DNA from 3 places in the Pseudomonas sp. E1MeOHC2 genome. Region 2 is predicted to be linked to each of the others. Evidence: predicted binding sites of a transcription regulator. Region 2 holds the regulator's gene; each other region holds the start of a gene.

Region 1 (10,671 bases), 1.1 Mb from region 2:
CATCGTTCACCTCGAACAGCAGCATGAGGGTAGCGAAGCGTCGCAGGTGCAGGCTCAAGGGCAATTGCTGCAGAAGCTGGCCGAGCAACTGAGCACGGCGGTCAAACCGTTGGCCAACCAGCCAGCCATCGCTGAAGAAGCGCCGAAAAAGCCGGCTGCACCGGTACAGGTCAAGAAGGCTCCAGAGAAGTCCAAGATCCCGATGGCTTCGCCGATCCGTACCGATATGGAAGTCTATCGGTTCTGATGGTTCCGTCAGATACGAAAAAGCCCGCACATGTGCGGGCTTTTTTTATCTGCTGCGCGGCCCTTTCGCGACGCAAGGCCGCTCCTACAAACGTCAGGCGCGGCGCTCGTGCATCCGCGCCAGCTGGCGCTCCAGCATCGACGGATACGGCTCCATCAGCCGCTCCACACAGCATGCGCCTTCCGGGCTGGCAATCGGGCGGATCCGTGCGCGCTGACGAATCAGTGCGTCATCACTGATCTGGCGCTCCACCAACAGCAGGTTGCGGCTGTGCTGCGACAGTGCCAGGGCATCCTGGGCCTTTTCGGCCATCAGCAGGTCGACCAGCTCCAGCCCTTGTAGGTCGTTGCCCAGGGCCAGGCCCAACTGCAGTTGCAGGGTAATGCCGCTGTCGGCCACTTCGATCTGCAGGGCATGGCCAAGCGCGCGCAGCAGTTCGCCACAGCAAATCGCATTGGTCAGGTAGTCCTCGCCACAGTCGCGGCTGTGGAACAGCACCAGGGTGCTGCCGTCGTTGAGCGTGTGGGTTTCACCGTCATACAGTGAGGCGGCGTGCTCCAGGCAGTCGCGGTAGCGTTCCAGCAACTCGGTCAGGCGCGTGCGCGGCAGGCGGCGCAGTTGCTCCTGAGAGCCGAGCTGCACGGCCAGCACAGCAGTGTTCTGCGGCTCGTCAGACTCGAATGGCACAGCCTTGGGCGCACTGTCCTCGTTGTCCAGCAGCCCGGCAAAGGCTTCATCGTCTTCTTCGTCAACCTGGGCGACAACCTTGGCGCGCGGGGCCGCCTTGGGCACCGGGGCGGCCTCGTGCAGGTCGTCGAAGGTGTCTTCTTCGTCCTCGTCTTCCAGCTCTGGCTCAGGCTCAGGCGGTGGCGGCGGGGCCAGGCGAGCATGCAGCTGGCGGGCGATATCGCCGATTTCGTCCTGGCGGTCAGTGGCCGGGGTGTAAGGGTGCGGGTCGCGCAGCCAGACCCGCAGCTGCAGCAGCGGCGTGGTGATGTGGCGGGCCTGGCGCAAGCTCAGGCTCAGTGCCAAGGCCAGCAGGATGGCGGCGAGGATGCCCATGCTCTGCAGGCTGATGAGCATCGGCTGCTGGAACTGGCTCATGTCCAGGCTGATGCGCAGTTGCCCGGCCGTGACATCCTGGAAGGTGATCTTGGTCTGGTACAGGCCTTCGGCTTCACCCAGCAGGCTGTTGCGTGGGCGTTGCCCGGCTTCGGCGAGGATGCGGTTGTCCACGCTGTAGATGGCCGCATGGGCCACCAGCGGGTTTTTCACCAGATTGCCCAGCAGCACGTTGAGGCTGAGGATGTCGTTTGACACCAACAGCTCAGTTGCCGACGTGGCCGTCTGCGTGGTCAGGCTCTGGCCCAAGGCGTCGGCCTGCTCGTGCATGGCCTGCTTGAACTGCAGGCCCATCACGCAGGCGTAGATGACCAGCGCCAGCGCCACCAAGAAAATGTTGGTGAAGGCGATGCGCAGCGCCAGAGGGACGCGACGTTGACTCAGGGCACGATAGATCATCAGGAAGAAGTTGTCTGGCTTGACGGGGGTGGGCCGGTTCACAGAGCTCGGCTCTTAATGGCATAAAAGTGAGGGGCAGTATAGCGACACCGGTTTTGTCGGCAAAGTATCGTTCGCGCCCGATGGTCACGGAAAATCGGTAGAATGCGCATTTTTCATCGAAGTCGGAGTCCGGTCTTGCGCGAAATCGTCCTGATCAACATCACAGGTGAAGACCGTCCAGGTCTCACTGCGGCCATCACCGGCGTCCTGCTGCAGGGTGGTGTGAACATCCTCGACATCGGCCTGGCGGTCATGCACGGCACTTTGTCGTTCGGCATTCTGGTCGATATTCCGGACAACGAAGTGGCCACCAGCCTGTTGCAAAGCGTGCAGAGCAAGGCCCATGAGCTGAATCTGCAGGCCCGCTATACGCCGATTTCCGAGGCGGATTACCAGCATTGGGCCGATGGTCACGGCGATGCGCGCCATATCGTCACCCTGCTCAGCCGCAAGATCACCCCAGAGCAATTGCAACGGGTCAGCGCGGTCATCAGCCAGTACGGCCTGACCATCGAGCGCATCGAGCGCTTGTCTGCCCGCGTGGGCCTGGATGCTGACACCGAGAACGGCAAGGCAGCCATCGAAATCTCTGTGCGCGGCGAGCCGAGCGATGGCCAGGCGCTGCGCGCGGACTTCTTTGCTCTGGCAGAAGAATTGAGTGTCGACATCGCCTTCCAGAAGGACGACCTGTTCCGTCGCAATCGCCGCCTGGCGGTGTTCGACATGGACTCGACCCTGATCGAGGCCGAAGTCATCGACGAATTGGCCAAGGCCGCGGGCGTCGGCGAGCAGGTGGCAGCGATCACCGAGCGGGCGATGCGCGGCGAACTGGACTTCCGCGCCAGCTTCAAGGAGCGCATGGCGTTGCTCAAGGGCCTGGATGTGGGGGTGCTGGATGAAATTGGCGCATCGCTGCGCTTGACCGAAGGTGCCGAGAACCTGTTCGCCGAGCTCAAGCGCCTGGGTTACAAGACTGCGATCCTGTCCGGTGGCTTCACTTACTTCGCCCGCCAGGTGCAGGCGCGCCTGGGTATCGACTACGTGTTCGCCAACGAGCTGGAAGTGGTGGACGGCAAGGTGACCGGCGTGGCCGTGGAGCCGATCGTCGATGCTCAGCGCAAGGCAGAACTGCTGCAGCAACTGGCCAGCGAAGAGGGCCTGCAACTGGACCAGACCATCGCTGTGGGTGATGGCGCCAACGACCTGCCGATGCTGTCGCTGGCGGGCCTGGGCGTGGCCTTCCGTGCCAAGCCGCTGGTGCGTCAATCGGCCAAACAGGCGATTTCGACCCTGGGGCTGGACGGTGTGCTGTATCTGCTGGGGCTGCGAGACCGCGACGCGCGCGGTTGATTCGAGCTTTTGGGGCTGCTTTGCAGCCCCAAGATCTATCAGGCAATCAAGCCTGCACAGGCGCTGCCAGTTGCTGGCCCATGCGCACCGCCGAGCCGGCCCCCAGGCTTTCAGCCCACTTCACCTGCTCTGGCCCGAACAGCACGATGGCGGTCGAACCCAGTTTGAAGCGGCCCAACTCGGCGCCTTTTTCCAGGTGGATCGGCGCACGGCTGGCTTCGTCGTAACGGAAGGTCTTCAGCTCACGCTTGGGCGGCGTTACCAGGCCTGCCCAGACCGTTTCGATCGAGGCAACGATCATTGCACCCACCAGCACCACGGCCATCGGCCCGCGCTCAGTGTCGAACAGGCAGACGACCCGCTCGTTACGGGCAAACAGCTCGGGGACGTTTTCCGCAGTGGTCTGGTTCACCGAGAACAGGCGACCCGGGACATACACCATTTCGCGCAGAGTACCGGCCAGCGGCATGTGCACACGGTGGTAATCCTTTGGCGACAGGTAGATGGTGGCAAATTCACCGCCCATGAACGGCGCAGCCATGGCCGGGTCGCCGCCCAGCAGCTCCTGCGCGCTGAAACCGTGGCCCTTGGCCTGGAAGATGCGGCCGTGCTCGATCGGGCCAAGCTGGCTGACAGCACCGTCGGCCGGGCACAGAATCGCGCCAGGGGTTTCATCCAGCGGACGGGCGCCGGGCTTCAGGGCACGGGTGAAGAACGCATTGAAGTGCTCGTAAGCGCTCAAGTCCTCGACCAGGGCCTCGGACATGTTTACCTGGTAGCGCTTGGCGAACCAGGCGGTGAAGGCATTTTTGAACCAGCGTGCACGGCACTCGGCAATGCAGCCGGCCAGCCGCGACAGCAGGTGGTGCGGCAGCAGGTACTGGCTGATGATGAACAAACGGGATTTCATGCAGGTTCCTTAAACTTCTACAGGCGTGTCCGGGTGGTTGCCCCATTCGCTCCACGAGCCGGCGTAGGCCTTGACGCGTGGGTAACCGAGGGATTTTGCCACCAGGTAGGTGAAGCCGGAGCGGCGGTGGGTCTGGCAGTGGGTGATCACTTCCTTGTCGGGGGTGATGCCCAGGTTGTTGAGGACGTCGGCGATGTCCTGGCGGATGCGCAGGTGATCGTTGAGGTCCATGCCGGCAGTCCACTCGAAGTTGATCGCGCCGGGAATGTGCCCACCCTTGGCTGCCAGCACCTTCTCGCCGCTGAATTCCTGCGGGCCGCGTGCGTCCCAGATAACCAGGTCATCGGCGCCCAGACGGCTTTGCAGGTACTCGCGGGTGGCAGTAGGTTCGCCGTGGATGTGCAGGTGCGCCGGCGCGTTACCGCTGGCAGGCACCTCGGTGGTGAGCTTGTCTGCCGGCCAGGCCTGGATACCGCCATTGAGGTAGTGGTAGGCCTTGTGGCCGATCACGTCGAGCAACCAGATGAAGCGCCCGGCCCAGCCGCCGCCTTCATCGTCATACACCACATACACGGCATCGTTGCGGTGGCCGAGTTCACTGAACAGTTTTTCCAGGTCACCCAGGGCCGGCAGCAAGCCGGGGGCGGGTGGCTGGCCCAACTGGGTACGCTTGCCTTCGACGAAGCGTGCGCCGGGGATATGGCCGCTGACATAGCGGTTGGCGCTGCTCAGGTCGACCAGGATCAGCTGTGGCGAATCCAGGCGCGGCAGCAGGTCTGCGGCTTCGATCACCAGGGGCAGGCCGGAAAAGTCAGTCATCCACGGTCTCCAGTGTGGAAAGAGGGGCGATTGTAGCGCAAGGCTCAGCCCTTGCGGTTGGCAAACACGGACAGCGCGCGTTCGATGCATTGCGCGGTTTTACCAAAGGCTTGCACGCTGATATCCGCCAGCGGTTTGCCGCTTTGGTCGGCCACCGCCAGCATCAGAACCTGGTCGTTGACTGCCAGCGAGCGCAACAGCAAGTGCTCGCTACGGAAGAACGCACGCAGCGGGGCAGGCAGCAGGGCCGAGAACTGGCTGTGGTTGTCCGGGGTAAGGCGCAGTTGCCCGGCCTGGCTCATCAGTTTTTGCAGCAACTTGCTCTGCGCTACCTGCAGGGCCATGGCCGCCGCTTCCTTGGGCAAGCCGGCGGTCTGCTGCACACGCAGGTAGTCGGTTGCCTTGTCCAGGGTCAGCAGCATGATGCGTTGCATGCCGCAAGCCAGCAGGGCCTCGCGTGCCTGGGTGGCCAGGTGCACGGTATTGGTGAACGGGCTGGGTTGCGCCAGCAGGTCCTGGCACAGCTTGCGCCAGCGGCTCAGCTCTTCGCTATTGGGCGGTGGTGGCGCCAGCATGCCCGGGTGCGGGCGGCGTTGCTGCCAGGGCCAGATCAGCGCTTCGGCCGGGTGGAACAGTGCCTGGCGCGCATGGCGGCGGGCGCTGGCCGCAGCTTGTTGGTGAACCTGTTGCTGCACGTCTTCCAGCGACGTCTGCAGGTACAGGGCGGTCAACAGTTGCCAGCGCAGCAAGTGCGGATTGTCCCAGCCTACCTGGGCTGCCAAGGCCAGGTCGTTGGCCAGTAACACGGTATTGGCCGGCTGGTTGAACCAGCGACGCAGGCCGGGTTCCTCGTCCAGGCGGTGTTGCTGGCTCAGCACGTCCTGCTCGCGGGCAATGTTGAATACCTGGGCCAATTGGTCGCGTTCGTCCAGCAGCATTCGGTAGCCCTGGGTCACCCACTGGGGCAGGCGCCAGTACTCTGCCATGGTCTGGCACAGCGCCATGATGCGCACGCCAAACAACTCCTGTTCCACCTGGGCGGCCTTCTCACCCTTGTGGATAACCCGCAACTCCCAGGTATCGAGCAGATTCGGGTAGGCCAGGGCCAGCGGCCAGAGCGGGGAGAGGAACAGCAGGCTGCCCCAGTGGATTTCTTGCCACAAGCGCGCCAGTCGGCTGGCGAACAGGCCGCTGGCCTGCTGCGAGGCGTGCTGGCTGATCAGTTGGAATTGGCTCAGTACAGGCGGGATCTCGTCGGCCGGCAGCGAGGGCAGGCGTTTGAGCAACTGTTCGATGCGCGTCAGGCCTAGCCGGTTAAGGGCGATTTCCAGGCTCTCGGCAGGCTCTGCCTGGCTGGCATTGGCCGGGTGATTGGCCTCGCGCATGACCGAAAGCACCAGTGCCGGGCTATCCTGCATCAGTTCGGCGATATCGCGCAGGGAGCGGCGGCTGTCATTTATGGCAGCCAGGACCCGGTCGTAACTCTGTTTCGGCACGGGTATGCGAACACTCTCCAGCAGCTTTACCCAGGCCTCTAACGTACGTGGCGGCTGAGCGGGCACCTTGGTTTCAATTGGCATTTTGACATCAGTCCGAACTGGCTTTTCGCTTTGAGTGGCTATAGTCTGGCGCAGTTCTGCCGATAAGTAGAAGAAGAGTTTTAAAGCTCCCGTCTCTCACCCTGACCACGACAGCAAGTGCTTTGAACCTATGGCTAAAATTATCGGCATCATCGTCGTATTCGCGAGCGTGCTCGGCGGATACGTGCTCTCCCACGGCAAGATCGCGGCGCTGATCCAGCCGTTCGAAGTGCTGATCATCGGCGGTGCGGCTTTCGGTGCATTCCTGCAGGCCAACCCTGGCCACATGACCATGCACGTCATCAAGAAGTCGATGAAGATGTTCGGCTCGCGCTTTACCCATGCCTTCTACCTGGAGGTGCTGGGCCTGGTGTACGAAATCCTCAACAAGAGCCGTCGTGAAGGCATGATGGCCATCGAGAGTGATATCGAGGACGCCGCGGCCAGCCCGATCTTCGCCAAGTACCCCACCGTGCTGGCTGATGAGCGCATGACCGCGTACGTCTGCGACTACTTGCGCATCATGTCCACCGGCAACATGGCACCGCACGAGCTCGAAGGCTTGTTCGACATGGAGCTGCTGAGCATGAAGGAGGAGCTCGAACACCCCTCCCATGCGGTGACCGGCATTGCCGACGGCATGCCGGGCTTCGGTATCGTTGCGGCCGTACTCGGCATTGTGGTGACCATGGCGTCGCTCGGCGACGGCGACCAGGCGGCCATCGGCATGCACGTGGGTGCGGCGCTGGTCGGTACCTTCTTCGGTATCTTGGCGGCCTATGGCTTCTTTGGCCCCTTGGCCAAGTGCCTGGAGCACGATGCCAAAGAAGAGCTCAACCTGTACGAGTCGATCAAAGCCTCGCTGGTTGCGTCGGCCTCCGGCATGCCGCCATCCCTGGCTGTCGAATTCGGGCGCAAGGTGCTCTACCCGAAACATCGCCCAAGTTTTGCCGAGCTGGAACAAGCGGTTCGCGGTCGCTGAGTCATGGAGAACAATCAGCCGATAATCATCAAGCGCGTCAAGCGCTTCGGCGGCGGCCACCATGGCGGCGCCTGGAAAATCGCCTTTGCCGACTTCGCCACGGCGATGATGGCGTTTTTCCTGGTGCTGTGGCTGTTATCCACAGCCACCCCTGAGCAGAAAATCGCCATTGCCGGCTACTTCCAGGACCCTATCGGGTTTTCCGAGAGCGGCACACCCTACGTCATCGACCTGGGTGGCTCGCCCGAGATGGCGCCGGATAAGACCATCAACCCTGAGGTGAGGACCGAACCGACGCAGGAATCCACGGTTCAGCTGAACAAGGACCAGGTCGAGACCATGGCCGAGCAGGTCGAGCGCGAGCGCCTTGAGCTGTTGCTGCAGGAGCTGCAGAACAAGGTCGAAGAAAACCCGCAGTTGCAGAAGTTCAAGGACCAGATCCTGTTCGAGATCACCCAGGACGGCTTGCGTATCCAGATCATGGATGCCGAGAACCGGCCAATGTTCGACCTCGGCAGCGCGCGTCTGCAGCCGTATTTCGAAGACATCCTGCTGGCCATGGCAGACACCATCAAGGCGGTGCCGAACAAGATCAGCGTCAGCGGCCACACCGATGCCAAGCCGTTCGCCGGCACCGGTGAGTTCGGCAACTGGGAGTTGTCGGCCAACCGTGCCAACGCGGCGCGGCGCGCGCTGGTAACCGGTGGCTATCCGGAGGAGCAGGTGGCCCGGGTGGTGGGTTACGCGTCGTCGTCGTTGTTCGATCGCAAGGACCCGCTGAACCCGGTCAACCGGCGCATCGACATCATCGTGCTGACCAAGAAGGCCCAGCGTGACATCGAGGGTGAGCAGGCCGCGCCGGAAACGCCACCGGCCGCGCCTGCACCTCCAGCCGAGACCGCGCCGGGGGCTTCGGCCCCGGCGGTGCCAGAGGCTGAGCAGGCGCCGATGCAGCCGCGAGAGCTGCGCCAGAAGCTGAACATCTTCGAGGATGGGACGCTGAAGATGGACGAAGCCAAAGAGCAGTGATTGATGGGGGCGGCAACGCTGCCCCCTGCATTCAAAACCCCCGGCGGATCTTGGCCTTGAGATCGGCATGAAAGAAATCGGCGTTATCCCGGTCGGCACCCAGCCCTCGCCCAGGCGGCAGTGGCATGGCCCGTTCGAACGTGCGCTCGTCGTGATAAGCACGTACGAACAGGTCGATATGCGCCCGCTCACGCATGGTCGGCCACCTGCCCAGGCATTCCGGTAGGGGTTCTGGCCCTTTGCAATAGAAGCTCACCCGGCGGCAGGCCATTGCCGCAGCCCCCAGCAGCCATGCGGTCCACCAGTCTTCGGCGGCGCCGACGGGCAATACCCCGACCCAGTGAGTCGCGTCGCTCATCTGCTGGCAGAAACTGCCATGGAGGTCATCGCGGGTCTGCCCATCGCTGTCGAACTGCACCAGTTGGGTCGGTATGCCTTCGAGCAGCAGGCGCTCATTGAGGATGAACGCGTCGAGCCGCTCTTCGTGGCGGTAGCTGATAAAAACCGGCATGGCGGTTGGCCTCTCTGATAGAAGCCATGACCATCAGCGAAAGCAGAAGAAGGGGCAATAGACGACTGGAAAACCGGAGCGATCCTACGTGCCCCGGTAATAATTCCTACAAGTCAGCTGGCCTAGTAGCTGTCTTCCGGCAGGCTGGCGATGATCGAGCGGTAGCTGTTCATGCGCTGCTGCTTGATGCGGCCATCGTCCAGCGCCTTGAGCAGCGCGCAGCCCGGCTCGCGGTCGTGTTTGCAGTCGCGGAAGCGGCAGGTGCCGAACAGGTCGCGGAACTCGATGAAACCACCTTCCACGTCATCACGGCTGACATGGCCCAGGCCGAATTCGCGAATACCCGGCGAGTCGATCAGGTCGCCACCGTTGGGGAAGTGGTACAGGCGTGCGGTGGTGGTGGTGTGCGTGCCCTGGCCGGACCATTCGGAAAGGTCACCGACACGGGTGTCGGCGGCCGGCAGCAGGCTGTTGACCAGGGACGACTTGCCCACACCTGACTGGCCGACGAACACGCTGATGTGCCCGTCCAGCATCTGCTGCAGGCGTTGCATGCCATCACCCTGGTGGGCCGAGACCTCCAGCAATGGGTAGCCGAGGTCGCGATAGACTTCGAGCAGCGCATGCAGGGCCGGGCCGTTCTCGTCGTTGATCAGGTCAGCCTTGTTCAGCAGCAGCAGCGGGCGGATACCGGCATGCTCGGCGGCTACCAGGTAGCGGTCGATCAGGTTCGGATGGGGTTCGGGCGCTGGCGCGAAGACGATCACGATCAGGTCGACGTTGGCCGCCACCGGCTTGAGCTGGCCGTGGTTGTTGGGCCGGCAGAGCTCGGTACTGCGCGGCATCTGCGCGACGATTACGCCGATGCCCTGGTTACCCGCCCGCCAGACCACGCGGTCGCCAGTGACCAGCGCAGGCAGGTTGGCCCGCAGGTGGCAGCGGAAGACCTGCCCAGCTGTATCGCCGTCCTGGGCCTCGACCTCGACCTGCACGCCAAAGTGCGCGATCACCAGGCCCAGTTGCTCTGGCCCCAGGTCGCCACCTTCCAGCTCCTGCAGCGTGTGCTGCTCGCGTTTGGCGGCGCGAGCGGCGCGCTCGTTCTGGATTTTTTCGATACGCCAGTTCTGGCGACGATTGAGCTGGCGTTTGGCCATGAAGATTCCGTGCTGGGACAGATTGAAAACGGCAGGCAGTTTAGCATGCCGGGCGGCCGACCATTCTGCTTACCTTTGCGCCGCGCATGCGCCAGCCGCCCCCGCTAGGCTACTATGACGGCCTATACGAGGAGCCCCTGCATGCACAACCCACAGAACCTGATCTGGATCGACCTGGAAATGACCGGCCTGGATCCGGACAGCGACGTCATCATCGAGATGGCCACGATTGTCACCGACAGCGATCTGAACACCCTGGCCGAAGGCCCGGTGATCGCTATTCACCACAGTGACGAAGTGCTGGCGCGCATGGACGAATGGAATACCCGTACCCATGGGGGCTCGGGGCTGACTCAGCGTGTGCGCGAGAGCAAGGTCAGCATGGCTGAGGCCGAGGCGCAGACCATCGCCTTCCTCGAACAGTGGGTGCCGAAAGGCAAGTCGCCCATCTGTGGCAACAGCATCTGCCAGGACCGCCGTTTCCTGTATCGCCACATGCGTAACCTGGAAAACTACTTCCACTACC
Region 2 (10,671 bases):
CAGCAGCGCCAGGCCTGGGCGCAACAGGTCACCGTCCTCGGCTTCCTTCACGTTGATCTTGCACAGTTTGTCCAGGCGTTCGGCAAACGCCTTGGTGAAGGCCGCAGGCATGTGCTGGATCAACACGATCGGCGCCGGGAAGTTGGCAGGCAGTTGCGTCAGTACCCGCTGCAGTGCCACCGGGCCGCCAGTGGAGGTACCGATGGCCACCAGCTTGTAAGGCTTGCGTTTGGGCGCCGGGGCATGTGCCGCGGGTGCTGGCGCCGCACGTACCGGCGCCACCGTGCGCGCCGGTGCGGGGCTTGCAAAGCTGCTGGTCGGTGCAGGGCTGCTGGCAGCGGCCGGCACGGCGGCGGGCGCTGGGTTGTAGCTGCCGAAACGACGGTTACTGCGCGACAGGGTATGCACCTTCTCACACAGCATCTGCTTGACCTTCTCGGGGTTGCGCGAGATGTCCTCGAAGTTCTTCGGCAGGTAATCCACCGCACCGGCATCCAGCGCGTCCAGGGTTACCCGGGCGCCTTCATGGGTCAGCGAAGAGAACATCAACACCGGGGTCGGGCAGCGCTGCATGATGTGCCGCACCGCCGTGATGCCGTCCATCATGGGCATCTCGTAGTCCATGGTGATGACATCGGGCTTGAGCGCCAGCGCCTGGTCGATTGCTTCCTTGCCATTGGTCGCGGTACCCACTACCTGGATCGTCGGGTCCGCCGAGAGGATTTCCGAGACACGGCGGCGGAAGAAACCGGAATCATCCACCACCAGGACCTTGACTGCCATAAACACTCCATTAGGCGGCGCAACCCGCCAGGGTGCGCCACCGAAATCAAATACGCCGCGCGGCGTAACGCTTGAGCATGCTCGGGACGTCGAGGATCAACGCGATGCGACCGTCGCCGGTGATCGTGGCCCCGGACATGCCCGGCGTGCCCTGCAGCATCTTGCCCAGCGGCTTGATTACCACTTCTTCCTGGCCGACCAGTTGATCGACGACAAAACCGATGCGTTGGGTGCCCACCGACAGGATCACCACGTGGCCTTCATGCTGCTCTTCATGCACCTGGCCCTGCACCAGCCAGCGCTTGAGGTAGAACAGCGGCAGCGCCTTGTCGCGCACGATCACCACTTCCTGGCCATCGACCACGTTGGTGCGCGACAGGTCGAGGTGGAAAATCTCGTTGACGTTGACCAGCGGGAAGGCGAAGGCCTGGTTGCCCAGCATCACCATCAGGGTCGGCATGATCGCCAGGGTCAGCGGCACCTTGATGACGATCTTCGAGCCCTGGCCCTTGGCCGAGTAGATGTTGATCGAGCCATTGAGCTGAGAAATCTTGGTCTTCACCACGTCCATGCCGACACCACGGCCGGACACGTCGGAGATCTCGGTCTTGGTCGAGAAGCCCGGGGCGAAGATCAGGTTGTAGCAGTCCGACTCGCTCAGACGCTCGGCGGCGTCCTTGTCCATCAGGCCCTTTTCCACCGCCTTGGCACGCAGGATATTGGGGTCCATGCCCTTGCCGTCATCGGAGATCGACAGCAGGATGTGGTCGCCTTCCTGCTCGGCCGACAGCACCACCCGGCCGGTACGTGCCTTGCCGGCGGCTTCACGCTCGTCAGGCATCTCGACGCCATGGTCGACCGCGTTGCGCACCAAGTGCACCAACGGGTCGGCCAGGGCCTCTACCAGGTTCTTGTCCAGGTCGGTCTCTTCACCGACCAGCTCCAGGTTGATTTCTTTCTTGAGCTGGCGGGCCAGGTCGCGAACCAGGCGCGGGAAGCGGCCGAAGACTTTCTTGATTGGCTGCATGCGGGTCTTCATGACCGCCGTCTGCAAGTCGGCGGTGACCACGTCGAGGTTCGACACGGCCTTGGACATGGCCTCGTCACCGCTGTTCAGGCCCAGGCGCACCAGGCGGTTACGCACCAGCACCAGTTCGCCGACCATGTTCATGATCTCGTCCAGGCGCGCGGTGTCGACGCGCACGGTGGTTTCCGCCTCGCTGACCGCATGCTTTTCTGCCGCTGGGGCCGGCGCGCGGGGTGCAGGCGCAGGCTTGCTGGCGGCTGTCGGGGCCGGGGCCGGCTTGGCCACCGGCTTGCTCTCGACCTTGGCGGCGACTGGCGCATCGACCGCAACGGCATCGCCCGAGAACTTGCCCTTGCCGTGCAACTGATCGAGCAAGGCTTCGAACTCGTGCTCGCTGATTTCGTCGCTGGTCGTGCTGGCCGGTGCAACGCTTTCGGGCGCTGTCGCCGCCGGCGCATTGGCCGCGGGCAAAGCGTCGGCCTGGAACGTGCCTTTGCCATGCAATTGGTCGAGTAGCGACTCGAATTCTTCATCGGTGATTTCGTCGCTGACGGGCGTCGCGGCGCTTGCCACCGGTTCGGCAGCGACTTCGGCGCTGAACTGGCCTTTGCCATGCAACTGGTCGAGCAGCGATTCGAATTCGGCGTCGGTGATTTCATCACCGGCGCCGCTGACGGTTTCGCCTTGCATCTGCTCATCGGCGGCGGCCTGGGCCTTGACCGCGTCGAGCGAGTCGAGCAGCTGTTCAAATTCGCTGTCGGTGATGTCCGGCTCTTCAGCAGGTGCCGCAGCGACCGGTTCAGCGGCGGCCTCAGGCACTGCGGCGGCGACTTCGTCGGCAGCCGCAGGCTCGGCCAGACGCGACAACGCCGCCAGCAGCTCTGGGGTGGCCGGGATGACCTCGCTGCGCTCGCGAACCTGGCCAAACATGCTGTTGACCGTGTCCAGCGCTTCGAGCACCACGTCCATCAATTCTGCGTCGACCCGGCGCTCACCTTTGCGCAGGATGTCGAACACGTTCTCGGCGATATGGCAGCACTCCACCAGCTCGTTGAGCTGGAGGAAGCCGGCGCCCCCTTTTACAGTGTGGAAACCGCGAAAAATGGCATTGAGCAGGTCGGCATCATCGGGTCGGCTTTCCAGCTCGACCAATTGCTCGGACAGTTGCTCAAGAATTTCGCCGGCTTCTACCAGGAAATCCTGAAGGATTTCTTCATCGGCGCCGAAGCTCATTAAACGTGCTCCTTAAAAACCCAGACTGGACAGCAGATCATCGACATCGTCCTGACCGGACACGACGTCTTCACGCTTATCGGCATGAATCTGCGGACCTTCACCCCGAGTCGGATGTTTTTCTTGATCTTTTTCAGCACGCAGCTGCTGGTGGTCATGTTCGATACCGGCAAAACGGTCGACTTGACTGGCCATCAGCACGAGCTTGAGCAAGTTGCTTTCCACCTCGGTGACCAACGCGGTGACGCGCTTGATCACCTGGCCGGTCAGGTCCTGATAGTCCTGAGCCAGCAGAATGTCGTTGAGGTGGCCGGAAACCTTGCGATTGCCTTCGGCGCTGTGCGTCAGAAAACTGTCGACACGTTTGACCAGGTCACGGAATTCCGGCGCGGCAACTTCGCGGCGCATGAAGCGCTGCCAGTCCACGCTCAGGGCCTTGGCCTCGCCCGCCAGGTCGTTGAGCACCGGGGTGCTTTCTTCGACCAGGTCCATGGTGCGGTTGGCCGCACTCTCGGTCAGCTTGACCACATAGGACAGGCGCTCGGTGGCGTCGGTGATCTGCGAGACCTCCTCGGCCTGCGGCATGTGCGGGTCGATCTGGAAGCTGACAATTGCACTGTGCAGCTCACGGGTCAGCTTGCCGACTTCCTGGTACAGGCCGCGGTCGCGGGTCTGGTTCAGCTGATGGATCAGCTGCACCGCCTCGCCGAAGCGCCCTCGTTCCAGGCTTTCGACCAGCTCCTGGGCATGCTTCTTCAGGGTCGATTCGAACTCCCCCAAAGACGTTTCTGATGAATCCATGGCGCGCCCCCTGACGTGACTCAGCCGTTGACGCGTTCGAAGATCTTCTCGATCTTTTCTTTGAGCACCTGAGCGGTGAACGGCTTGACCACGTAACCATTGACGCCGGCCTGGGCCGCTTCGATGATCTGGTCACGCTTGGCTTCGGCGGTCACCATCAGTACCGGCATGGTTTTCAGCTTTTCGCTGGCGCGGACTTTGCGCAGCAGGTCGATACCGGACATGCCCGGCATGTTCCAGTCGGTCACCAGGAAGTCGTAGTGGCCGTTTTCCAGCATCGGCAACGCCGTGGTGCCGTCGTCGGCTTCGTCGGTGTTGGTGAAGCCCAGATCACGTAGCAGGTTCTTGATGATCCGCCGCATCGTCGAAAAGTCGTCAACGATGAGGATTTTCATGTTCTTGTCCAATTAGACCTCCAAGCAGTCTCAGACGCGCTCGGTCCCCGAGCACGCATTCATTCAATTCGGCACAACGTGAAACGACTGCAGCGTCTTCAACGGCGAACGGCGGCGACTAGCGCGCCCGCCATTCACCCAGACGGCTGCGCAAACGTGCGGCGCACTGGCTGTGCAACTGGCTCACGCGCGATTCGCTGACCCCCAGCACCTCACCGATTTCCTTGAGGTTCAGCTCTTCGTCGTAGTACAGCGCCAGCACCAGCCGCTCGCGCTCTGGCAGGTTGGCGATCGCATCGGTCAGGGCAGCCTGGAAGCGCTCGTCTTCAAGGTCCCGCGACGGTTCGACCTGGCCACTGGCGCCGTCCTCGTGCAGCCCTTCGTGCTCGCCGTCCTGCAACAGGTCGTCGAAGCTGAACAGTCGGCTGCCCAGGGTATCGTTCAAAATCCCGTAGTAATCGTCGAGACTCAATTGGAGTTCGGCAGCAACCTCATGATCTTTAGCGTCGCGACCGGTTCTTGCTTCCACGGCGCGCATTGCATCACTGACCATGCGTGTATTGCGGTGCACCGAACGCGGCGCCCAATCGCCCTTGCGCACCTCGTCCAGCATCGCGCCGCGGATGCGGATGCCGGCGTAGGTCTCGAAGCTGGCGCCCTTGCTGGCGTCATATTTGTTGGCCACTTCCAGCAAGCCGATCATGCCGGCCTGAATCAGGTCTTCGACCTGGACGTTGGCCGGCAGCCGCGCCAGCAAGTGATAGGCGATGCGCTTGACCAGCGGGGCGTAGCGTTCGATCAGCTCGTACTGGGCGTCTTTCGACGCCCTGCTGTACATCTTGAAGCCGCTCGCACTCATAGCACCGGTCCTGCGCTGGTGGGCTGCACCAGACGCTCGACGAAGAACTCCAGGTGCCCGCGCGGGTTGGCCGGCAACGGCCAGCTGTCGACCTTCTGCGCAATGGCCTTGAAGGCCAGCGCGCACTTGGAGCGAGGGAAGGCTTCGTACACCGCGCGCTGCTTCTGCACCGCCTTGCGCACGCACTCGTCGTACGGCACCGCGCCCACGTACTGCAGGGCGACGTCTAGGAAGCGGTCGGTGACCTTGGTCAATTTGGCGAACAGGTTGCGCCCTTCCTGCGGGCTCTGAGCCATGTTGGCCAGCACGCGGAAGCGGTTCATGCCGTAGTCACGGTTGAGCAGCTTGATCAGGGCATAGGCATCAGTGATCGAGGTGGGTTCGTCGCAGACCACCAGCAACACTTCCTGGGCCGCGCGAACGAAACTGACCACTGAGTCACCAATACCCGCAGCGGTATCGATCACCAGTACGTCGAGGTTGTCGCCGATGTCACTGAAGGCCTGGATCAGGCCGGCATGCTGGGCCGGCGCCAGGTGCACCATGCTCTGGGTGCCGGAGGCCGCCGGCACGATGCGCACACCGCCCGGCCCCTGCAGCATCACATCGCGCAGCTCACAGCGCCCTTCGATGACATCGGCCAGGGTGCGTTTTGGGGTCAAGCCAAGCAATACGTCGACATTGGCCAGGCCCAGGTCGGCGTCCAGCAACATGACCCTGCGGCCAAGCTCGGCCAGCGCCAGAGACAGGTTCACTGAAACGTTAGTCTTGCCGACGCCACCTTTGCCACCGGTGACGGCGATCACCTGTACGGGATGCATGCTACCCATGTCTGTTCTTTACCTTGTCTCGCTGGGACTCAGGCCACACGTGAGGCAATTCTGCGTGCCCCTTGGCATAGCTACTTTGCACACGCTTCATCATCAGCCCGCTCGCCGCGGGTTGTGGTAGAGATCAGCGAACATGTCGGCCATGGCCTCTTCGCTGGGCTCGTCCTGCTGCTGCACATTGACCGCGCGGGTGACCAGCTGGTGCGCCCGTGGCAAGTGCAAGTCGTCAGGAATGCGTGGCCCATCGGTCAGGTAGGCCACCGGCAATTCATGACTGATGGCAAGGCTCAGCACGTCGCCGAGGCTTGCCGTTTCATCGAGTTTGGTCAGGATACAACCGGCCAGGCCACAGCGCTTGTAGCTGTGGTAGGCGGCGGTCAGCACCTGCTTCTGGCTGGTGGTTGCCAGCACCAGGTAGTTCTTCGCGGCGATGCCGCGGCTGGCCAGGGTTTCCAGCTGCATGCGCAGGGCCGGGTCGCTGGCCTGCAGGCCGGCGGTATCGATCAGCACCACGCGCTTGCGCAGCAGCGGCTCCAGCGCCTGGGCCAGGGACTGGCCCGGGTCGACGTAGGTCACCGGCACGTTGAGGATCCGCCCCAAGGTCTTGAGCTGCTCCTGGGCACCGATGCGGAAGCTGTCCATGCTCACCAACGCCAACTGCGGCGCGCCGTACTTGAGCACATAGCGCGCGGCCAGCTTGGCCAGGGTAGTGGTCTTGCCCATGCCGGCGGGGCCGACCATGGCGATCACACCGCCCTCTTCGATCGGCTCGACCTCAGGGACTTCGATCATCCGCGCCAGGTGCGCCAGCAGCATGCGCCATGCCTGGCGCGGCTCTTCGATTTCGGTGGTGAGTTCGAGCAGTTCACGGGCAATCGGCCCAGACAGGCCGATGCGCTGCAGACGGCGCCAGAGGTTGGCTTGCTGCGGTTTGCTGCCTTGCAGCTGGCTCCAGGCCAGCGAGCCGAGCTGCACTTCCAGCAGCTCGCGCAAACCCGACAGCTCCGAGCGCATGGCATCGAACAGCCGAGGATCGACCGGTGCCGGGGTAGGCGCAGCAGCAGGCGCCGGGGCATCCACGTGCGGCTCGACCAGCGGCTCCGAGGCGGTCAGCGACTGACCGGCGAACAATTGGCGGTTGTTGTCGCTGTTGTCGCTGCGCTGGTCCAGTTCGGCCTGGGCCGTGGCGATACGCGTGTGGGTCTTGCGCAGCTCTTCTTCAAGCTCGGCGTTGGGCACGCGCGGGGCCAGGGCGGACAACTTGTAGTCCAGCGCGGCTGTCAATTCAACACCACCGGCGATGCGGCGGTTACCGATGATGGCGGCATCGGAGCCAAGCTCATCCCGGACCAGCTTCATGGCCTGACGCATATCGGCGGCGAAAAATCGCTTAACTTGCATTATCCACTACCTCAGCCGTTAGGGCCCACGGTGGCAACGATGGTGACTTGCTTGTTGTCAGGTATTTCCTGATACGCCAGAACATGCAAATTCGGTACAGCCAGGCGACCGAAGCGCGACAACATGGCGCGGATCGGGCCGGCGACCAGAAGAATGGCCGGCTGGCCCTGCATCTCTTGGCGCTGGGCCGCCTCAATCAGCGAACGCTGCAGCTTTTCGGCCATGCTCGGTTCCAGAAGAACACCGTCTTCCTGACCCTGCCCGGCCCTTTGCAGACTATTGAGCAAAATCTGTTCCAACCTTGGTTCAAGGGTGATCACTGGCAGCTCCGACTCAACGCCGACAATGCTTTGCACGATGGCGCGACACAATCCGACGCGCACCACTGCCACCAGCGCGGCGGTATCTTGACTCTTGCCGGCGTTGTTGGCGATAGCCTCGGCGATGCTGCGGATGTCGCGCACCGGCACTTGCTCGGACAACAACGCCTGCAGCACCTTGAGCAGGCCCGACAAGGAAATGACACCCGGCACCAACTCTTCTGCAAGTTTAGGCGATGCCTTGGACAACACCTGCAGCAGTTGCTGGACCTCTTCGTGGCCGATCAGCTCGTGACAGTGCTTCTGCAAAATCTGGTTGAGGTGGGTGGCCACCACGGTACTGGCATCGACCACGGTATACCCCAGCGACTGCGCCTGGGACCGCTGACCCACGTCAATCCACACCGCCTCCAGGCCAAAGGCCGGGTCGCGCGCGGCAATGCCGTTGAGGGTGCCAAATACCTGACCTGGGTTGATCGCCAGCTCCCGGTCGGGGTAAATCTCCGCTTCAGCCAGGATCACCCCCATCAAGGTCAGGCGGTAGGCACTGGGCTGCAGGTCGAGGTTGTCGCGAATGTGCACGGTGGGCATGAGGAAGCCCAGGTCTTGGGACAGCTTCTTGCGCACGCCCTTGATCCGCGCCAGCAACTGGCCACCCTGGTTGCGGTCGACCAGCGGAATCAAGCGGTAGCCGACCTCAAGGCCGATCATGTCGATCGGGGTGACGTCGTCCCAGCCCAGCTCCTTGGTCTCCAGCGCACGCTGTGGCGAGGGCAGCAGGTCTTGCTGACGCTGCGCCTCCTGCTGGGCCTTGACCTTGACCTGTTGCTGTTTCTTCCACACAAGGTATGCGCCGCCACAGGCCAACAGGCCGAGGCCGAGGAACGCCACATGCGGCATGCCCGGCACCAGGCCCATGACGATCATCAGCCCACCGGAGACCGCCAGGGCCTTGGGCGAGTCGAACATCTGCCGGTTGATCAGCTTGCCCATGTCTTCCGAGCCCGAAGCCCGGGTAACCATGATGGCCGCCGCCGTGGACAACAGCAGGGATGGCAATTGCGCCACCAAACCGTCACCGATGGTCAGCAAAGCGTACACCTTACCGGCTTCGCTGAATGGCATGCCGTGCTGGAGCATGCCGATGAGCATGCCGCCGATGAGGTTGATGAACAGGATCAGCAGGCCGGCAATGGCGTCGCCGCGCACAAACTTGCTGGCACCGTCCATCGAACCGTAGAACTCAGCCTCCTGCGCCACCTCGGACCGGCGGGCCTTGGCCTGGGCCTGGTCGATCAGGCCGGCGTTGAGGTCGGCGTCGATGGCCATCTGCTTGCCAGGCATCGCATCGAGGGTAAAGCGTGCGCTCACCTCGGAAATACGCCCAGCACCTTTGGTGACGACCACGAAGTTGATGATCATGAGGATGGCGAACACCACCGCACCGACCACGTAGTTACCGCCGATGACCACTTCACCGAAGGCCTGGATCACCTTGCCCGCGGCGCCGTGACCCTCCTGGCCGTGGAGCATGACCACACGCGTGGACGCCACGTTCAGCGCCAGACGCAGCAGGGTCGCCACCAGCAGGATGGTCGGGAACGCGGCGAAGTCGAGCGGGCGCAGGGCGTAGACGCAGACCAGCAGCACCACGATCGACAGGGCGATGTTGAAGGTGAAGAACACGTCGAGCAGGAACGGCGGTATTGGCAGCATCATCATTGCCAACATCACCAGCAGCAACAGCGGCACACCCAAGTTGCCCCGGCCGAGGCCGGCCAGGTTGTGGCGTGCGTTGTTGATTAACTGAGTGCGATCCACCGCGAGTCCTCTTGATGCAAAACTTTGACGCCCAGGGGGCGCCTGGGCGTGGCTCTGCAAGAAGCCTTCCAACTTTTACATTTGCGCGGTCAGGGCGGGCCCTTTCGCGGGCAAGCCCGCTCCCACAGGCATCATCCATGCCCTGAAGTCATGTAGAAAACCTGTGGGAGCGGGCTTGCCCGCAAAAGGGCCAGCAGCCCTGGCACAAAGCTAACTGTCGCGGCGCAAATCCGGCGGGATCGGCAAATCGTCCTTCAACGGCTCCGGCCGCTTGCCCTTGCCCGACCGGTACTGACGAATCTGGAACACATACGCCAACACCTGCGCCACCGCCAGGTACAACCCCGCCGGGATCTCCTGCTCAAGCTCGGTGGAGTAATAGATCGCCCGCGCCAGGGCCGGCGATTCGAGGATCTGGATCTTGTGCTCGACACCAATCTCACGAATCTTCAACGCTATGAAATCGGTACCCTTGGCCAGCAGCAATGGCGCCACCCCGCCCTTCTCCGGGTCGTACTGCAGGGCCACGGCATAGTGCGTCGGGTTGGTGATAATTACGTCTGCCTGCGGTACGGCCGCCATCATGCGCCGCTGCGATGCCTCGCGCTGCAACTGGCGAATACGCTGCTTGACCTCAGGCTTGCCCTCCGAGTCCTTGTACTCGTCACGCACTTCCTGCTTGGTCATCTTCATTTTCTTGTGCGTCTGCCACAGCTGGAACGGCACGTCCGCAGCCGCAATCAGCAGCAGCCCCGCCGACATCCACAACGCACTCCACCCCACCACCTGGACACTGTGAATGATTGCCTGCTCCAAGGGCTCATTGGCAATGGACAGCAATGCCTGGCGGTCACCGACCAACACCACCACCGCGACGATCAGGATCACGAAAAACTTGGCCAACGCCTTGAGCAACTCGGTCAAGGCATGCATCGAGAACATGCGCTTGATCCCCGACAGCGGGTTCATGCGGCTGAATTTCGGCTGCAGCAGGCTGCCAGAAAACAGGAAACCACCCAGCATGATCGGGGCTACGAAAGAGATCACGAACAGCAGGATGAGCACAGGCTGCACTGCCCAGATCGCCATCTTGCCCGAGGCCAGCAAAAACGCACCCATGGCGCGCTCGTCGACGATCATGTCACGGGTCAGGCTGAAGTTCATGCGCATCACGCTCAGGAGCGTCTCGGCCAAGTACCCG
Region 3 (10,671 bases), 2.1 Mb from region 2:
TGCACATCATTTGTGAGAAGCACGGGCTGGGTGAGCCGTGGGCGGGTTACCGTGGGTATCTGAACCAGCGCCTGATGGAGCTGATTTCGCCCGACTACATGGAACGCACGGTGTTCTGCTGCGGCCCGACGCCGTACATGAGCGCGGTCAAGCGCATGCTTGAAGCCGTCGGCTTCGACATGAAGAACTACCACGAGGAATCGTTCGGTGCCACGCCTGCAGAGGCCAAGGCCGATGCCGTGGAACACGCCGAGCAGGCCGCCGATGCGCCGGAACTGGATGTCTCGGACCTCAACCTGGTGGAGTTCATCGGCAGCGAGAAGAGTATTCGCATCGCCCCGGGCGAGACCGTGCATGCGGCGGCGGCGAAGGTCGGGCTGATGATTCCCAAAGCGTGCGGCATGGGCATTTGTGGCACCTGCAAGGTACTCAAGCTGGGCGGCGAGGTGGAGATGGAGCACAACGGCGGGATTACCGAGGAAGACGAGGCCGAGGGGTACATCCTGTCGTGCTGCAGTGTGCCTAAAGGGGATGTGCGGATCGATTACTGATCCAAAGACCCAAGGGGCCGCTCTGCGGCCCATTCGCGGCACAAGGCCGCTCCCACAGGTTCATCGCGGGCTGAAGGTTACGGGGGACTTGTGGGAGACCCAAGGGGCCGCTCTGCGGCCCATTCGCGGCACAAGGCCGCTCCCACAGGTTCACCGCAGGCTTGAAGGTTACGGGGGGCTTGTGGGAGACCCAAGGGGCCGCTCTGCGGCCCATTCGCGGCACAAGGCCGCTCCCACAGGTTCACCGCGGGCTTGAAGGTTACGGTGGACTTGTGGGAGCGGGCTTGCCCCGCGAAAGGGCCATCAAATCCAGACTGCATCCCAATGTGGATAATCGCCAGCACGGTCTACCAGCCCTGCTCTTACGGGGTTGGCAACGATGTACCTCGCCACCTGCACGACACTCTCCTCCCGACGCAAGGCCCGGTCCTGATAGCCCGGCTGCCATACCTTTGCGCGTGGCATGCCCCGCTTATAAAGTGCATGACTGCTGCATGACTTGAACCTGCGCATCAGGCAACACAACGTGCCACTTCGCAATTCGATCAGCCAATGCACATGGTCAGGCATTACCACCCAGGCCAGGGATCGGCAAAGCCCATCGGTTTCTGTCTGCCTCAGTTGCTGGATCACGCCCCGGGCGAATTGCAGTTGGGTGAAGATCCGCTTTCGCTCATGGGTTGCCGTGGTCAGTAGGTAGAGACCACCGGGCTGTGAGAAACGGCCACGGCGCAGCAGGTGGGATTGGGCACGGTCCATGTGATGTTCCCTGAAGTAAGATTCAGGGAAACACTAGGTTAAGTGGCCGTGTCGTGAGGCGGGGAATGGTTGCTGGATGTTGGGTAGCAGTGTCGGCCCCTTCGCGGGGCAAGCCCGCTTCCACAGGCTTATCACAGGTCTGAAATCAGTGGTCACCTGTGGGAGCGGGCTTGCCCCGCGAATGGGCCGCAAAGCGGCCCCAGCAGTTTTCAGGTACGGAAGCGGGCCACCAGCCCATTCAGGTCCACCGCCAACCGCGACAGCTCCGCACTCGCCGCGCTGGTCTGATGCGCCCCGGTCGCACTCTGCACCGACAGGTCATTGATATTCACCAGGTTGCGGTCCACCTCCCGCGCCACCTGTGCCTGCTCTTCCGCCGCGCTGGCGATCACCAGGTTTCGCTCGTTGATCTGCGCCACGGCACCCGCAATGGTATCAAGCGCCATGCCCGCACCACGGGCGATGTTCAGGGTCGATGCGGCACGTTCGGTGCTGGTGCGCATCGACTCCACCGCCTCTTCGGTACCGCCCTGAATGCTCCCGATCATCCGCTCGATTTCGCTGGTCGACTGCTGGGTACGATGGGCCAGTGCCCGCACCTCATCGGCCACCACGGCAAAGCCACGGCCTGCCTCACCGGCACGGGCCGCTTCGATCGCGGCATTAAGTGCCAGCAGGTTGGTCTGGTCGGCCAGGCCACGGATCACGTCGAGTACCTTGCCGATGTCGCGCGACTGCTCGGCCAAGTGGGTGATCAGCGTGGCAGTGGCCTGCACATCACCGCTCATGCGTTCGATGGCGCCAACAGTCTCCAGTACCAGGTCGCGCCCGTCGCCGGCCGAACGGCTGGCTTCGCCCGAGGCTTCCGAGGTGCTGACCGCATTGCGTGCCACCTCTTCCACGGCGCTGGTCATTTCGGTGACGGCGGTGGCGGCCTGTTCGATTTCGTTGTTCTGCTGTTGCAAACCGCGGGCGCTTTCATCGGTGACGCTATTGAGCTCTTCCGCCGCAGATGCCAGCTGGGTTGCGGAGCCTGCAATCAATTGCAGGGTATCGCGCAGCTTGTCCTGCATGCGGGCCATGGCGCGCAGCAGGCGGGCGGCTTCGTCGGTGCCTTCGGCGCGGATGACGTGGGTCAGGTCACCGTCGGCAACCTGCTCGGCGCATTTGAGCGCGTCTTCAATCGGTTTGACGATGCTGCGGGTCAGCAGGAACGCGCACACCAGCGTCAACAAGGTGGCCGCGATCAACAGACCGATCACCAGCGCGAAAGCAGATGCGTACTGGCCGGCAGCCGTTTCGTTGGTGGCGCGGGTCTGGTCGGTGTTGATGCGCACCAGGGTGTCCATGACCTTGTTGATCTGCTCGGAGTTGGCCAACAGGTCGCGGTTGAGCAGGTCGCGCAGTTCGTCGGTGCGGCCCGCCTGGCTCAGGCTGCGCATGCGCGCCTCCAGCTGGCGGTACTGATTGAGCAGTTGGCTGTATTGATCGTAGGCGGCTTGCTCGTCGGGTGCGCCGATCATGGGCTCGTAGGCGCGGCGCGCCTGGTCGATCTGGGTGTTGCGCTGGTCCAGCAGGTTGAGGGTGTCGCGCTGCGTCTCCGGTTCGCGGTTGAGCAGCAGGCGATAGGAGAGGGTGCGCATACGCAGGTTCAGCGCAGCGAGCTCGTCGAGCGACTTGATGCTGGGCACGCTGATGCTTTCGATGGCGACACCCGCCTGGCGGATGTTGCCCATCTGCATGAGCGAGAAAATGCCGAGGCCGAGCATCAGCAGGCCGATCAGCGCGAAGCCGAGCAGCGCGCGCGGGGCGATGTTCATGTTGCGTAGGGACATGGAAGGAGCAATCCAGGCAAAGGGAAGAGGTCGCAGGGAGCAGCGACGAAATATGACTTGCCTGGCTATCGGTCGTGACGGGTTAGTCTTGAGCGAGCGCAGTGAAAATTGTGAGCGCGCTAACCTTTTCCTGACCGGCGGTTGATCCAGGTCGGAACAAGCGGGCGGTTACCCTGTCAATCTGCGGGTTAGAAACCTTAAGAATCCGATATTTAATGGCGAGGACTCACGCTTTTCTTTATCGTGTGCGGCCTTTGCAACAACCTGAGATAGACCCATGCTGGAAGCCTCCCTGAATCAAATCGAGCAACTGGTCAGCGACCTGATGCAGAAAAACGCTCAACTCACCGAGCAGAACACCACCCTTGGTCAGCAACTGGCCCAGGCCAAGGAAGAAAACGAAACCCTGCAGCTGTCGCTGATGGAGCAGGAAGAAAAGAACGGCGCCACAGCCGCACGTATCCAGGCGCTGGTTGATCGCGCCAATGCGGGTGTCGTCAACGCATGAGTCTGCAAGCGCAGCCGGTCAATGTCGTGTCGATCCTCGGCAGCGACTATTCGATCAAGGCGCCCGAAGGCCAGGAAGAAACCCTGGCGCAGGCAGTGCGGATGCTCAACACCGCCCTGGCTGAGACCAAGGGTTCTTATCCGACCCTGATCGGCGATAAGCTGCTGGTGCTGGCTGCACTGAACCTGTGCTCCAAGCAGGTTGAGCTGCAGAAGGAACACCAGCAGACGCTTGCGCGCACCCAGGCGCAGATCGACGCCACGGTGGATGCGATCGTTCGGACTATCGCCGAACAATAAGCAGCACCCTGCCGAACCCCTGTGGGAGCGGGCTTGCCCGCGAATGCGATGGTGAATTCACCGCTGCATTCGCGGGCAAGCCCGCTCCCACAGTTGTTTTTGGTTGTTCCAAGTCACTGGAATAACTGGATACGCAAGTGTATACACTTCCCCCAAAACAATAATTGGCGGGGAGCAAGGGCATGCGTATCTGGCGTAAGAGCATCCAGTGGCAATTGATCGCAAGCATGGGCGCGGCCCTGCTGGCGAGCATCCTGGTGGTGGTGATCATTTTCACGGTGGCGCTCAACCGCCTGACCGAACGCTACCTGGTCGACACAGCGTTGCCAGCCAGTGTCGAAGCCATCCGTAACGACATCGAGCGTATGCTCGGCCAGCCGTTGGTGGCTGCGGCCGACATTGCTGGCAATACCCTGCTGCGCGATTGGCTCGCCGATGGCGAAGACCCTGCTCAAGCCCCGCGCTTCATCGAGTACCTCGACGCTGCCAAGCAGCGGAACAAAGCCTTTACCACGCTGTTCGCCTCGACCGAGACCGGCCACTACTACAACGAGAATGGCCTGGACCGCACCCTGAGTCGGGCCAACCCCAAGGACAAGTGGTTTTACGGCTACATCGACAGCGGCGCCGAGCGCCTGATCAATATCGATATCGACGGCGCCACCGGCGAGCTGGCGCTGTTCATCGACTACCGCGTGGAAAAGGACGGCAAGCTGGTGGGCGTGGCCGGCATGGGCCTGCGCATGACCCAACTGTCGAAACTGATCCATGACTTCAGCTTTGGCGAGCACGGCAAGGTGTTTCTGGTGCGCAACGATGGCCTGATCCAGGTGCACCCGGACAATGCCTTCAGCGGCAAGCGCCAGCTCGTCGAACAGCTCGATGCGCACGCGGCGAAGGCGGTCATGAGTGGCGACCAGGGCCTGCGCACCAGCCGCTTCCAGCGCGATGGCGAAGACTACCTGGCGTTGGGCCTGCCGCTGCGCGACCTGAACTGGACCCTGGTCGCCGAGGTGCCTGAGGCCGAGATCTTTGCGCAGATGCACCAGGCGGTTTGGCTGACCACCTTGATCGGTGGTGGCGTCGCGCTGCTGTCGCTGCTGTTGGTGGTATTGCTGGCGCGTGGACTGGTGCGGCCTATCCGCCGCGTTACCGCTGCGCTGGTGCAGATTGGCAGTGGCGCGGGTGACCTCAGCCATCGCCTGGATGATTCCCGCCAGGACGAATTAGGCGACCTGGCCCGCGGCTTCAACCGTTTTCTCGACAGCCAGCGCGGGTTGATCGGTGAAGTGCTGCGCACGACCGAGCGGTTGCACCTGGCCGTTGAACAGGTCACTCAGGTGGTGGACAACACAGCTGAACGCTCGGGGCGGCAGCAAGAAATGACCGAGATGGTTGCCACCGCCGTCCACGAAATGGGGCTGACGGTGCAGGACATTGCCCGCAATGCCGGCAATGCAGCCGAGGCTTCACAGTCGGCGCGCGACGAAGCCTTGCAGGCGCGTGATGTGGTTCGGCGCTCGATCCAGGGTATCGAAGGTATGTCGGGTGACATCGGCAAGGCTGCGGATGCGGTAGCGCAGTTGGCCGATGAAGTCGCCTCGATCGATGAAGTATTGGCGGTGATCCGCAGTATTTCCGAGCAAACCAACCTCTTGGCGTTGAATGCTGCCATCGAGGCGGCGCGGGCAGGGGAGATGGGGCGTGGCTTTGCCGTGGTTGCCGATGAAGTACGTACCCTGGCGCGGCGAACCCAGTTGTCCACGGATGAAGTGCAGCAAATGATCCAGCGCCTAAAGCAAGGGGCCGGTTCAGCGGTGACGTCGATGCAGGCCGGGCAGCAGGCGACGGGCTGTGGCGTTGAGTCGAGCCAGCGTACCGGGGCCTCGTTGGGGGCGATTACCGATCAGGTCGAGCACATCAGCGACATGAACCACCAAGTGGCTACAGCGACTGAAGAGCAATCGGCGGTGACTGAGGAGATCAACCGGACTGTGCAGGGGATTTCCGACCTGGCCCGGGAAACGGCGGCGGAGGTGCAGGGGTGCCGGGAGGAGTGTCAGGCGTTGCGTGGCTTGGCTGATGACCTGGCGCGGCAGATGAGTGGGTTCAGGCTTTAGATCGCTGGAGCTGCTGCCATCGCATTCGCGGGCAAGCCCGCCCCTACAGGGGCATGCACAACCCTGTGGGAGCGGGCTTGCCCGCGAATGCGATCTGTCAGGCAGTGATGATCGAGCGGATATCCGCCGCCAGTTCCCGCACCCGCGCTTCCTCGGTATCCCACGAACACATGAACCGCGCCCCACCACTACCAATGAAGGTATAGAACCGCCAGCCCCTGCCACGCAGCGCTTCAATCGCTGGCTCCGGCATCTGCAGGAACACCCCGTTGGCTTCCACCGGGAACATCAGCTCCACCCCCGGCAAGTCACTGACCAACGATGCCAGCAACTGCGCACAGTGGTTGGCGTGGTTGCCATGGCGCAGCCAGGCGCCGTCTTCCAGCAGCCCGACCCAGGGCGCGGACAAGAAACGCATCTTCGACGCCAACTGCCCGGCCTGCTTGCAGCGGTAGTCGAAATCTTCCGCCAGCTGGCGATTGAAGAACAGGATCGCCTCACCCACCGCCATGCCGTTCTTGGTGCCGCCAAAACACAGCACATCGACACCGGCCTTCCAGGTCAGCTCGGCCGGGCTGCAACCGAGGAACGCGCAGGCATTGGTAAAGCGTGCCCCGTCCATGTGCAGGTTCAGGCCCAGCTCCTTGCAGGTGGCACTGATCGCCCTGAGCTCGTCGGGGCGGTACACGGTGCCCACTTCGGTGGCCTGGGTGAGGGTGACGACGCGTGGCTTGGGGTAGTGGATGTCCTGGCGCTTGAGCGCCACTTCGCGGATCGATTGTGGCGTCAGCTTGCCGTTGACGCTGGGCGCAGTCAGCAGCTTGGAGCCGTTAGAGAAGAACTCCGGCGCGCCGCATTCGTCGGTTTCGACGTGGGCGGTCTCGGAGCAGATCACGCTGTGGTAGCTCTGGCACAACGAGGCCAGGGCCAGGGAGTTGGCGGCGGTGCCGTTGAAGGCGAAGAACACCTCGCAGTCGGTTTCGAACAGGTTGCGAAAGTATTCCGAGGCACGCTCGGTCCACTGGTCGTCGCCGTAAGCGCGGTCGTGGCCGTGGTTGGCTTTCTCCATCGCGGCCCAGGCTTCGGGGCAGATGCCGGAATAGTTGTCGCTGGCGAATTGTTGGCTCTTATCTGTCATGGCACGGTCCTGTGAACGACGCAGATCAGCACTCTAAACCATCGATTCAGCAGTTGCCTATACAACTGTGCAACCTCCACTTATGCGTTGTGCATGCCGGCCTCTTCGCGGGGCAAGCCCGCTCCCACAGTGGCCCTGTGCACGCGGCCATTGTGGGAGCGGGCTTGCCCCGCGAAGAGGCCGGCATGCACAACACAAATGCCAATGTCGTAAACGCGCCATTGCAAGGCGTGCGCAGGCATCTGACCCGACCCCGCCAGTCATAACATCGCCATAAAGGGCCACAGTGCCCCACGACAAAAAACGATCGCTGCCGGGAGATACACGATGTTCAGCAAGCAAGACCAGATCCAGGGTTACGACGACGCACTGCTGGCGGCGATGAATGCCGAAGAACAGCGCCAGGAAGATCACATCGAACTGATCGCCTCGGAGAACTACACCAGCAAGCGCGTCATGCAGGCCCAAGGCAGCGGCCTGACCAACAAGTACGCCGAAGGCTACCCAGGCAAGCGCTACTACGGTGGCTGCGAGCACGTGGACAAGGTCGAGGCACTGGCCATCGAGCGCGCCAAGCAGCTGTTCGGTGCTGACTACGCCAACGTCCAGCCGCACTCCGGTTCTTCCGCCAACGGCGCGGTCTACCTGGCCCTGCTGCAGGCCGGTGACACCATCCTGGGCATGAGCCTGGCCCACGGCGGCCACCTGACCCACGGCGCCAAAGTGTCGTCTTCGGGCAAGCTGTACAACGCTGTGCAGTACGGCATCAACACCGACACCGGCCTGATCGACTACGACGAAGTCGAGCGCCTGGCGGTCGAGCACAAACCGAAAATGATCGTGGCCGGCTTCTCGGCCTACTCCAAGACCCTCGACTTCCCACGCTTCCGCGCCATTGCCGACAAGGTCGGTGCGCTGCTGTTCGTCGACATGGCCCACGTTGCCGGCCTGGTTGCCGCTGGCCTGTACCCGAACCCGATCCCGTTCGCCGATGTGGTCACCACCACCACCCACAAGACCCTGCGTGGTCCGCGTGGCGGCCTGATCCTGGCCAAGTCCAACGAAGAGATCGAGAAAAAGCTCAACGCCGCAGTCTTCCCGGGCGCCCAGGGCGGCCCGCTGATGCACGTCATCGCCGCCAAGGCCGTGTGCTTCAAGGAAGCGCTGGAGCCTGGCTTCAAGGCTTACCAGCAACAAGTGATCGAAAACGCCCAGGCCATGGCCCAGGTGTTCATTGACCGCGGCTACGACGTGGTTTCCGGTGGTACCGACAACCACCTGTTCCTGGTCAGCCTGATCCGCCAGGGCCTCACCGGTAAAGATGCCGACGCCGCCCTTGGCCGCGCGCACATCACCGTCAACAAGAACGCCGTGCCGAACGACCCGCAGTCGCCGTTCGTCACCTCGGGCCTGCGCATCGGCACCCCGGCCGTCACCACTCGCGGCTTCAAGGTCGCCCAGTGTGTGGCCCTGGCCGGCTGGATCTGCGACATCCTCGACAACCTCGGTGACGCTGACGTCGAAGCCGATGTGGCGAAGAACGTCGCGGCGCTGTGCGCAGACTTCCCTGTTTACCGCTGAGTGGAGTAAACGACCATGCAACGCTACTCGGGCTTCGGCCTCTTCAAACACTCCCTCAGCCACCACGAAAACTGGCAGCGCATGTGGCGCACGCCGACCCCTAAAAAGGTCTACGACGTGGTCATCGTCGGCGGTGGCGGCCATGGCCTGGCCACGGCCTACTACCTGGCCAAGGAACACGGCATCACCAACGTTGCAGTGATCGAGAAGGGTTACCTGGGCGGCGGCAACACCGCCCGTAACACCACCATCGTGCGCTCCAACTACCTGTGGGACGAATCGGCGCAGTTGTACGAACACGCCATGAAGCTGTGGGAGGGCCTGTCTCAGGACATCAACTACAACGTGATGTTCTCCCAGCGCGGCGTCTACAACCTGTGCCACACCCTGCAGGACATTCGTGACTCCGAGCGCCGTGTCAGCGCCAACCGCCTCAATGGCGTCGATGGCGAACTGCTGAACACCGCCCAGGTCGCGGCCGAAATCCCGTACCTGGACTGCTCGAAGAACACCCGTTATCCGATCCTCGGCGCGACCGTTCAGCGCCGTGGTGGTGTTGCCCGTCACGACGCCGTGGCCTGGGGTTACGCCCGTGCCGCCGACGCCCTGGGCGTGGACCTGATCCAGCAGACCGAAGTGATCGGTTTCCGCAAGGAAAACGGCGCGGTCATCGGTGTCGAAACCAACAAAGGCTTCATCGGCGCCAAGCGCGTCGGCGTGGTCACCGCCGGTAACTCCGGGCACATGGCCAAACTGGCCGGCTTCCGCCTGCCGCTGGAATCGCACCCGTTGCAAGCATTGGTGTCCGAGCCGATCAAGCCGATCATCGACAGCGTGATCATGTCCAACGCCGTGCACGGCTACATCAGCCAGTCCGACAAGGGCGACCTGGTGATCGGTGCCGGTATCGACGGCTGGGTCGGCTACGGCCAACGCGGTTCGTACCCGGTGATCGAGCACACCCTGCAGGCCATCGTCGAGATGTTCCCCAACCTCTCGCGCGTGCGCATGAACCGCCAGTGGGGCGGCATCGTCGACACCTCGCCGGACGCTTGCCCGATCATCTCCAAGACCCCGGTCAAGAACATGTTCTTCAACTGCGGCTGGGGCACCGGCGGCTTCAAGGCGACCCCGGGCTCGGGCAACGTCTTTGCCGCAAGCCTGGCCAAAGGCGAGATGCACCCGCTGGCTGCGCCGTTCTCCATGGACCGTTTCTACAACGGCGCACTGATCGACGAACACGGCGCCGCCGCCGTCGCCCACTAACCGGAGACACCGTCATGTTGCATATTTTTTGTCCCCACTGCGGCGAGCTGCGCTCCGAAGAAGAGTTCCACGCCTCTGGCCAGGCGCACATCGCCCGCCCGCTGGACCCTGCTGCCTGCTCCGACGAGGAGTGGGGTACCTACATGTTCTTCCGCGACAACCCGCGCGGTATTCACCATGAACTGTGGGACCACGTTGCCGGCTGCCGTCAGTACTTCAACGTCACCCGCGACACCGTGACCTACGAGATTCTGGAAACCTACAAGATTGGCGAGAAGCCGCAGGTGACCGCCAACGGCAAGCAAAACAGCGCACCGTCGACCGTCAAAGGCCAAGGGGAAAAAGTATGAGCCAGACCTATCGCCTCGCCAGCGGCGGCCGTATCGACCGCAGCAAGGTCCTGAACTTCACCTTCAACGGCAAGACCTACCAAGGTTATGCCGGTGACAGCCTGGCCGCCGCGCTGCTGGCCAACGGCGTCGACATCGTTGGCCGTAGCTTCAAGTACTCGCGCCCGCGCGGCATCATCGCCGCCGGTACCGAAGAGCCGAACGCCATCCTGCAGATCGGCTCCAGCGAAGCCACCCAGATCCCCAACGTGCGTGCCACCCAGC

What was found. Region 2 encodes FliA, which starts transcription of late flagellar genes. Its sites were predicted from a motif close to CTAAAGTTTNNNNNNNNNNNGCCGNTAA; they were not measured.
Region 1: the regulator FliA is predicted to act here: its motif matches at 6,508-6,535, upstream of motA (flagellar motor stator protein MotA).
Region 3: the regulator FliA is predicted to act here: its motif matches at 3,211-3,238, upstream of ACSSU5_RS12335 (methyl-accepting chemotaxis protein).

What each region holds. Positions count from the first base shown of each region.
Region 1 covers NZ_CP196675.1:1,821,347-1,832,017, reverse strand. Annotated here, with positions in the region: gene ACSSU5_RS08210 (PqiC family protein) at 1-247, shown strand, start outside; gene ACSSU5_RS08205 (histidine kinase) at 341-1,810, opposite strand; gene serB (phosphoserine phosphatase SerB) at 1,946-3,160, shown strand; gene asd (archaetidylserine decarboxylase) at 3,207-4,070, opposite strand; gene ACSSU5_RS08190 (rhodanese-like domain-containing protein) at 4,080-4,889, opposite strand; gene ACSSU5_RS08185 (HDOD domain-containing protein) at 4,934-6,469, opposite strand; gene motA (flagellar motor stator protein MotA) at 6,600-7,451, shown strand; gene motB (flagellar motor protein MotB) at 7,455-8,480, shown strand; gene ACSSU5_RS08170 (molecular chaperone Tir) at 8,512-8,991, opposite strand; gene rsgA (small ribosomal subunit biogenesis GTPase RsgA) at 9,114-10,145, opposite strand; gene orn (oligoribonuclease) at 10,287-10,671, shown strand, end outside.
Region 2 covers NZ_CP196675.1:702,121-712,791, forward strand. Annotated here, with positions in the region: gene ACSSU5_RS03085 (protein-glutamate methylesterase/protein-glutamine glutaminase) at 1-783, opposite strand, end outside; gene ACSSU5_RS03090 (chemotaxis protein CheA) at 830-3,043, opposite strand; gene ACSSU5_RS03095 (protein phosphatase CheZ) at 3,056-3,844, opposite strand; gene ACSSU5_RS03100 (chemotaxis response regulator CheY) at 3,865-4,239, opposite strand; gene fliA (RNA polymerase sigma factor FliA) at 4,358-5,098, opposite strand; gene fleN (flagellar synthesis regulator FleN) at 5,095-5,928, opposite strand; gene flhF (flagellar biosynthesis GTPase FlhF) at 6,022-7,329, opposite strand; gene flhA (flagellar biosynthesis protein FlhA) at 7,341-9,470, opposite strand; gene flhB (flagellar biosynthesis protein FlhB) at 9,681-10,671, opposite strand, start outside.
Region 3 covers NZ_CP196675.1:2,763,721-2,774,391, forward strand. Annotated here, with positions in the region: gene gbcB (glycine betaine monooxygenase reductase subunit) at 1-551, shown strand, start outside; gene ACSSU5_RS12330 (REP-associated tyrosine transposase) at 855-1,310, opposite strand; gene ACSSU5_RS12335 (methyl-accepting chemotaxis protein) at 1,520-3,145, opposite strand; gene ACSSU5_RS12340 (MreC domain-containing protein) at 3,423-3,653, shown strand; gene ACSSU5_RS12345 (cell division protein ZapA) at 3,650-3,952, shown strand; partial or broken gene ACSSU5_RS12350 (HAMP domain-containing protein) at 4,180-5,208, shown strand; partial or broken gene mcpH (methyl-accepting chemotaxis protein McpH) at 5,566-6,072, shown strand; gene ACSSU5_RS12360 (threonine aldolase family protein) at 6,170-7,210, opposite strand; gene ACSSU5_RS12365 (serine hydroxymethyltransferase) at 7,538-8,791, shown strand; gene ACSSU5_RS12370 (sarcosine oxidase subunit beta family protein) at 8,807-10,057, shown strand; gene ACSSU5_RS12375 (sarcosine oxidase subunit delta) at 10,072-10,407, shown strand; gene ACSSU5_RS12380 (sarcosine oxidase subunit alpha) at 10,404-10,671, shown strand, end outside.